DNA from 3 places in the Agrococcus sp. TSP3-2-1 genome. Region 3 is predicted to be linked to each of the others. Evidence: predicted binding sites of a transcription regulator. Region 3 holds the regulator's gene; each other region holds the start of a gene.
What was found. Region 3 encodes LexA, which represses DNA repair genes until DNA is damaged. Its sites were predicted from a motif close to TCGAACANNTGTTCGA; they were not measured.
Positions count from the first base shown of each region.

Region 1: the regulator LexA is predicted to act here: its motif matches at 1,340-1,355, upstream of ACP7BI_RS11925 (DUF222 domain-containing protein).
Region 2: the regulator LexA is predicted to act here: its motif matches at 1,123-1,138, upstream of ACP7BI_RS02905 (DUF222 domain-containing protein).

Region 1 covers NZ_JAFCWN010000008.1:78,267-80,528, reverse strand. Annotated here, with positions in the region: gene ACP7BI_RS11925 (DUF222 domain-containing protein) at 1-1,279, opposite strand, end outside; gene ACP7BI_RS11920 (peroxiredoxin) at 1,481-1,939, opposite strand; gene aceE (pyruvate dehydrogenase (acetyl-transferring), homodimeric type) at 2,091-2,262, shown strand, end outside.
Region 2 covers NZ_JAFCWN010000002.1:77,083-79,344, reverse strand. Annotated here, with positions in the region: gene ACP7BI_RS02915 (Gfo/Idh/MocA family protein) at 1-681, shown strand, start outside; gene ACP7BI_RS02910 (DUF2277 domain-containing protein) at 708-992, opposite strand; gene ACP7BI_RS02905 (DUF222 domain-containing protein) at 1,149-2,262, shown strand, end outside.
Region 3 covers NZ_JAFCWN010000003.1:31,875-34,136, reverse strand. Annotated here, with positions in the region: gene hflX (GTPase HflX) at 1-772, shown strand, start outside; gene lexA (transcriptional repressor LexA) at 906-1,529, opposite strand; gene ACP7BI_RS04905 (hypothetical protein) at 1,771-2,136, shown strand; gene ACP7BI_RS04900 (histidinol-phosphate transaminase) at 2,202-2,262, shown strand, end outside.

The DNA.
Region 1 (2,262 bases), on a different contig from region 3:
ACGTCGGGCACAGCAGAATGCCGTTGTCGGTGTCGGTCGGGCCGCCGTCGGCCCAGCGCAGCACGTGGTGCACGTCGCCCCAGGAGGCGGGGATGCGGCAGTCGGGGCCCTGGCAGTGGCGGTCGCGGAGCATGATCGCGATCCGCTGCCAGAGGGAGAACAGCCGCTTGCGGCGGCCGAGCCTCAAGACGTGGCCGTCGCCGTCGACGAGCGCGGCCTGCACGAACCCGTCGCAGACGATCCGGGCCGCGAGCCCGGCCGGGACGGTCTCGCCGGTCTCGACGATGTCGCACGTCGCCGGCCGCCCCTCGGCGTGCTTGTCGAGCTCCGCCTGGGTGATCGCGACCAGCAGCGTCGGCGCGTCGCCGCCGGGCCGGGGCGGCTCGCCCGAGCGGGCGTGGGCGCGGAACAGGCCCACCAGCACGTCCGCGTGCCGCTGCCCGTCCGTGCGCTCATCATCGGCCGGCGCGTCGGGGTTCTCGAACCCGTCCCCGGTGCGGGGCGAGTCGTAGGCGGCCAACACCGCCATCACCTCCGCCCCCTCCACCGGCGGGAACGCCACCCGGCCGCGGAACATCCCGTCCGCGCACTGCGCGAGCGTGAACTCCCGCTCCGCGACCTGCTGATCCTCGCGCGGCTCCGCCCCGTCGGGGTCGAGCGCGGAGACCCACTGCCTCGCCGTGACCGCGAGCAGCTCCGGCGGGGTGGGGACCGCGTCGTCGTAGCCGCGCTCACCCGGACGCTGCTCCCCGACCGCCGCGCCCACGAGGTCCTCCTCCGCCGCGAGCCGCGCGTCGGGGTCGGCGCGGCCGCCGGCGGCCTCCAGCACCTCCACGATCGCCCGGCCCTGGTCGATCGCGATCGACCCGTCCTCCAGCGCCTGCGCGACGTGCGGGTAGAGCGGCTCCAGCGGCAGCCCGGTCGACCCCACCCGCGGCGTCGAGACCCGGGCGAGCTGCAGGATCGCCTTCGCCCGCGAGGCCGAGACGCCCGCCTCGTGGCGCAGCGCGGTCTTCGTCGAGTGGTACCCGAACGTGCGCGCCTGGTTCGGCGCATCCATCGCCGGCACCGACCGCTCCACCACCCCCGCCACCCGCACCAGCGCCCCATCGGCCACGCGGGAGAGCTCGCCGATAGCGGCGAACGCATCCCACCGCTCGACATCGCCCATGGACTCGAACCCGGCCAGGATCGCCTCGACATCCGCCTGGACCGCGGCCAGCCGCTCGCGCAGACCAGCCGCCTCGGGCGACCTGCCCTGCCGCTGCTGCCCGTCCATCACGACCCTCCAACGCGACGACCACGATGCCATCGCTGTCCCCCGATTCTACCGAGCGACTCGAAACTCTGTTCGAGGATCGAGGGGCCTGTGGAGAACTCGGCAGGCGCAGCGACGGCGCTTCGACACGCTCAGCCGCCTGCGGCGGCGGAGCGGCTCAGCGAGCGGCAGCGGGGGCGGAGCGGCCCCGCGGCGGGAAGGTCAGGCGACCTTCGCGAGCGCCTCGCGGTAGGCGTCGAGGTCGCGCGACTCCGAAGTCGAGACCCGGAAGTGGTCAGCGATGCGACCCTCGCGGTCGATCACGTACGTCGCACGCGTCGCGACCCCGCGCTCCGGCAGGAATGCGTCGTAGGCCTGCGCGACCGCCCCGTGCGGCCAGAAGTCGCTCAGCAGGCGGAACGAGAAGCCCTCCTGCTCGGCGAAGACGCCGAGCGACGCCGCCGTGTCGACCGAGATGGCGAGCACCTCCGCTTCGGAGCCCTCGAAGTCGCCGATATCGTCGCGGATCGAGCACAGCTCCCCCGTGCACCGCCCCGTGAACGCAGCCGGGTAGAAGACGAGCACGACGGGGCGGCCGCGCAGCTCCGAGAGCGTCACCGCTTCCCCCGTGTGGTCCGTGAGCGTGAAGTCGGGCGCCTCGTCGCCGATCTGCAGTGCCATGCGGGTCTCCTCAAGTCGTCTCGCGCATCCGCTCGACCATCGTGCCAGAGCGCCCCCGCGCGCGCCCGTCGAGGACCGCCCGGTGGATAGAGTGGAGGGGCTGCGCCCGCCACCCAGGAGCGCACGCGCCCAATCGACGTCAGGAGCTTCGGTGCTGAACGACCAGGACCCGTACTCGGCCCACGTGAACGACACGGACCCCAGCGAGACCGCCGAGTGGCAGGAGTCGCTCACCCAGCTCGTCGAGGCGAACGGCCACCAGCGCGGGCGCGAGATCATGCTCAGCCTGCTCAAGCGCTCGAAGGAGCTCCACCTCGGCGTGC
Region 2 (2,262 bases), on a different contig from region 3:
AATGGCGATGACGCGCAGGCGGTCGTCGACGCGGCGCGCGCGCAGGGCGTGTTCGCGATGGAGGCCATGTGGACGCGCTTCCTCCCCACCATGGTCGCCGTCCGCGAGCGGATCGCGGCCGGCGAGCTCGGCGACGTGCTGAGCGTGCAGGCCGACCACTCGCAGATGCTCGACCTCTCCCCCGGCAGCCGCCTGATCGAGCCGTCACTCGGCGGTGGCGCGCTGCTCGACCTCGGCGTCTACTGCGTCTCGCTCGCGCACGCGATCCTCGGGCCGGTCACGCGCATCCAGGCATCCGGCGTCGTCGACGGCTTCGGCGTCGACCACCGCGGCTCCGCGATCCTCGAGCACGCGAACGGCGGCGTCTCGACGCACTCCTTCTCGATGATGACGCTCGGCTCGAACCGCGCGACGATCGCGGGCACCGACGGCGTCATCGAGCTCGACCCCGCGTTCTACGCGTGGACGCGATACCGACGACGCCACGCATCCGCCCACACGACGGCAGTGGAGGAGTTCGAGCCCGAGCTCGTCGGGCGAGGCATGCAGTTCCAGGCCGCCGAGGTCGAGCGCTGCATCGCAGAGGGGCGGCTCGAGAGCGAGCTCATGCCGCTCGACGAGACGGTGGCGATCATGCGCGTCATGGACGAGATCACTGAGCGGATGCGTTCAGGCGCGTAGGCGCGGCGCTTGCGGCCGCGCGGTGGCTACTCGACGAGCGCCGCCTCCCGCTCCGCGATGCGGGCGCGCACTTCGGGCCGCCGGAGCGGCGGCACTGTCTTCGGCGGTTGCCGTCGGTCGGGAAGTTCGTCAAGCAGGTGGTGCGTGATGTGCGCGACCTCGGCGACGGCCCGCTCGAACGCGTCGCGCGTGCGGTCGGTCGGATGCGTGATGCCCGACACCTTGCGGATGTACTGGCGGGCAGCGGCCTCGATCTCCTCGTCGTTCGCGGCGGGCTCGAGACCGCGGAGCTCGGTGATGTTCCTGCACATGCAGGCAGGGTAGATCCGGTCGGAGCATCGCGCCAGCCGCGGGTGCGCTCGGCTTCGACGCGCCGCTTGGGAGTTGTCCACAGCCGTGTTCACCTCGCTACGCCATGTCAGTGGCCTTCGATACTCTGTGCGGAACAGGGATTCGAGGAGGCGGTGATGTCGACCACCGAGCAGGCCGCGGCAGCGACCCGCGCCGCCCGCGCCGTGCTCGATGACCTCGCCTCCATCTCCAGCGCCCCGCGCCAGGAGGTCGTCGATCTGCTGCACCAGACGGCAGAGCTCGCCCGCATCGTCGACGCGCAGCGCGTTCGGCTCGCCGGCGAGATCGAGCAGCGCTCGAAGGGTCCAGAGGAGACGTCGATCTGCGCCCTGATGGGCAAGCGCAGCCCGAAGGAGGCCGTCGCCTCGGCGTTCGGCATCCGTGCGGGCCAGGCGGCCGAGCTGCTCTCGACGGCCAGGGCGACCAGTCGATCGGTCGGCATCAGCGGCGGCAGCGTCGAAGCACCGTTCCCGCTCGTCGCGGCCGCGCTCGACGAGGGCGCGATCTCGCTCGCCCAGGTTCGCACCATCGTCTCCGAGCTCTCACCAGCGGCCCCGAGGGCAGATCTCGACCAGCTCGCCTGGGCTGAGGGCAAGCTCGTCGAGGCGGCGACCGACGCCAGGGCGCCGCTCGTCCCGGAGCTGCTCGCCATCCGCGCGAAGGCGTTCGTCACGGTGCTCGATCCCGACGGCGTGCTGCCGAACGCTGAACGGCAGTACGCGCAGCGCGACCTGCGCATCTGGCAGCGGCAGAACGGCATGTGGCACTTCGAGGGCGACTCCCCGGCGGAGCCCGGCTCGCAGTTCAAGGCGATGCTGGATGCGTACACCGCGCCGCGCGCGAAGGTGCGGTTCGTCGACGACACCGAGGCCGACGATGGAGCCGAGGCCGACATCGACACCCGCTCGCTCGGGCAGAAGCGGCACGACGTGCTCATGGGCCTCGTCGCGGCGCACGCGGCGTCCGACGACGCTCCCGTCGCGGGTGGTGCGCCACCGCGCATCGTCCTCAACGGCACGATCGAGGCGTTCGACGCGTACATGCAGAACGCGGAGCACCGCGATCGCACCCTCACGATCGAGCACACCGGCGACCTCGTGCCCATCGAGGCGCTCGGGCGACTGCTGTGCGAGGCAGTCGTGCAGCGCGCCGTCGTGGACGAGCGCGGTCACGTGCTCGACCTCGGTCGCGAGCAGCGCCTCTTCACCAAGCCGCAGCGCATGGCACTCG
Region 3 (2,262 bases):
GCTCGACCGCCGGCGCATCCACTCGCGCATGGCACGGCTCCGCAAGCAGATCAAGGGCTTCGGCCCCGCGCGCCAGGCGAAGCGGGCGAACCGCGACCGCAACGAGGTGCCGGGCGTCGCGATCGCCGGCTACACGAACGCCGGGAAGTCGAGCCTGCTCAACCGCATCACCGGCGCGGGGGTGCTCGTCGAGAACGCGCTCTTCGCGACCCTCGACGCGACCGTGCGGCGGACGCAGACGCCCGACGGCCGCGAGTTCACGATCGCCGATACCGTCGGCTTCGTGCGCGACCTGCCGCACCAGCTGGTCGAGGCGTTCCGCTCGACGCTCGAGGAGGTCGCCGAGTCGGACGTCATCGTGCACGTCGTCGACGCGAGCCACCCCGACCCCGCGTCGCAGATCGCGACCGTGCGCGACGTGCTGGGGGAGACCGGTGCCCGGTCCATCCCCGAGATCGTCGTGTTCAACAAGGCGGATCTCGTGAGCCACGACGATCGGCTCGTGCTGCGCGGCCTGCAGCCCGACGCGATCTTCGCGTCCGCTCGCACGGGCGAAGGCGTCGACGAGATCCTCGAGCGGCTCGCCGAGCTGCTGCCGCGGCCTGAGGTCGCGGTCTCGCTGCTCGTGCCCTTCGATCGCGGCGACATCATCGCGATGCTGCACGATCGCTTCGAGGTGCTCCGCGAGGACTACGAGGCCGACGGCACGCGCGTCGAGGCGATGGTCACCGCGGCTGCCGCGGGGCAGCTCGCGGAGTTCGTGGTCGCATAGATCTTGCGTGGCCGGGGCCCCGGCTGGCTGGGTCGCTCGTCGAGATCTCGGTACGGCGGCCTGCGGCCGCCTACTCGATCTTGCGCCCTTCGGACTCAGCGCCGCTGCGCGGCATTGAGTCCTTCGGGCGCAACTACACCGCGCGGAGGACCGCGACGACGCGGCCGAGCACCTCGGCCTCGTCGCCGAGGATGGGTTCGAACGCCGAGTTGCGCGGCAGCAGCCACGTGTGGCCGTCGCGCTGCTTGAACACCTTGACCGTCGCCTCGCCGTCGAGCATCGCCGCCACGATGTCGCCGTTGACGGCATCGCGCTGCTGACGCACGACGACCCAGTCGCCGTCGCAGATCGCGGCGTCGATCATCGAGTCGCCGACGACCTGCAGCATGAAGAGATCCCCGGAGCCGACGAGCTGCTTCGGCAGCGGGAACACGTCGTCGACCTGCTCCTCGGCCGTGATCGGGATGCCCGCGGCGATGCGGCCGACGAGCGGCACGAACGCCGCCTGCTGGATCGAGCCGACCGACTCGTCGATCTCGTCGTCGACGAGCACTTCGATCGTGCGCGGCCGAGCCGGGTCGCGGCGGATGCAGCCGGCGAGCTCGAGCTGCCCGAGCTGGTGCGTGACGCTCGAGAGCGACGAGAGGCCGACGGCGTCGCCGATCTCGCGGTAGCTCGGCGGGTACCCGCGCTGCTTCACGGCGCGCTGGATCACCTGCAGGATCGCCTGCTGCTTCTCGGTGAGCTGCCTCGTCATCCGTTGCCCCGATCCCCGCGTGTCAGTGGTGCCTGATGGACTCCTGGTGGTTCGAAAGCGTATCCGAGAGTACGCCCGGATCAAACGCACGTTCGAGCGAGTCGTGGAGAAAGTTCCCGCGACGGGGTTGACGCGTGCGGCAGTTCGAAAGTAGATTCGAAACAGAGATTCGCAGCCGGTGCTCCCGGCCGAGCACCGGCTGCGGATCCCAGTCCTCGGACTGGATCGAGAGGAGGCACTCATGACCGCCATCGCCATCACCGCCACCGCCGGCGCCGCACCGACGCTCCGCCTGCGCATGACCGCTCGCGGCCGCCGCGCCCTCGCGCTGCTCGTCGCCGCGCCCGTGCTCGCCCTCGGCGCGCTCGCCGGCGCAGGCCTCATCGGCGACGCGGTCGCCGGTGCCGTCGCCTCCTCCTCGACCGCGACCGCCGAGTTCGAGCACATCACCGTCGTGCCGGGCCAGTCGCTCTGGCAGATCGCCGAGGCCGTCGCCCCCGAGGCCGACCCGCGCGACGTCATCGCCGAGATCGAGCTGCTCAACGGCATCGCCGGCGCCATCCAGCCGGGCGAGCGGCTCGCCATCCCCGCGCAGTACGCCGACTGAGCAGCACGCGCCGCCACCGGGTCGCGCGCGGCCGACGGCATCCGCCGAAGTCCTAGGCTGGATCGGTGACGAGCCTCGACGACCTCCCGATCCGCGACGACCTCCGCGGGCTGACGCCCTACGGCG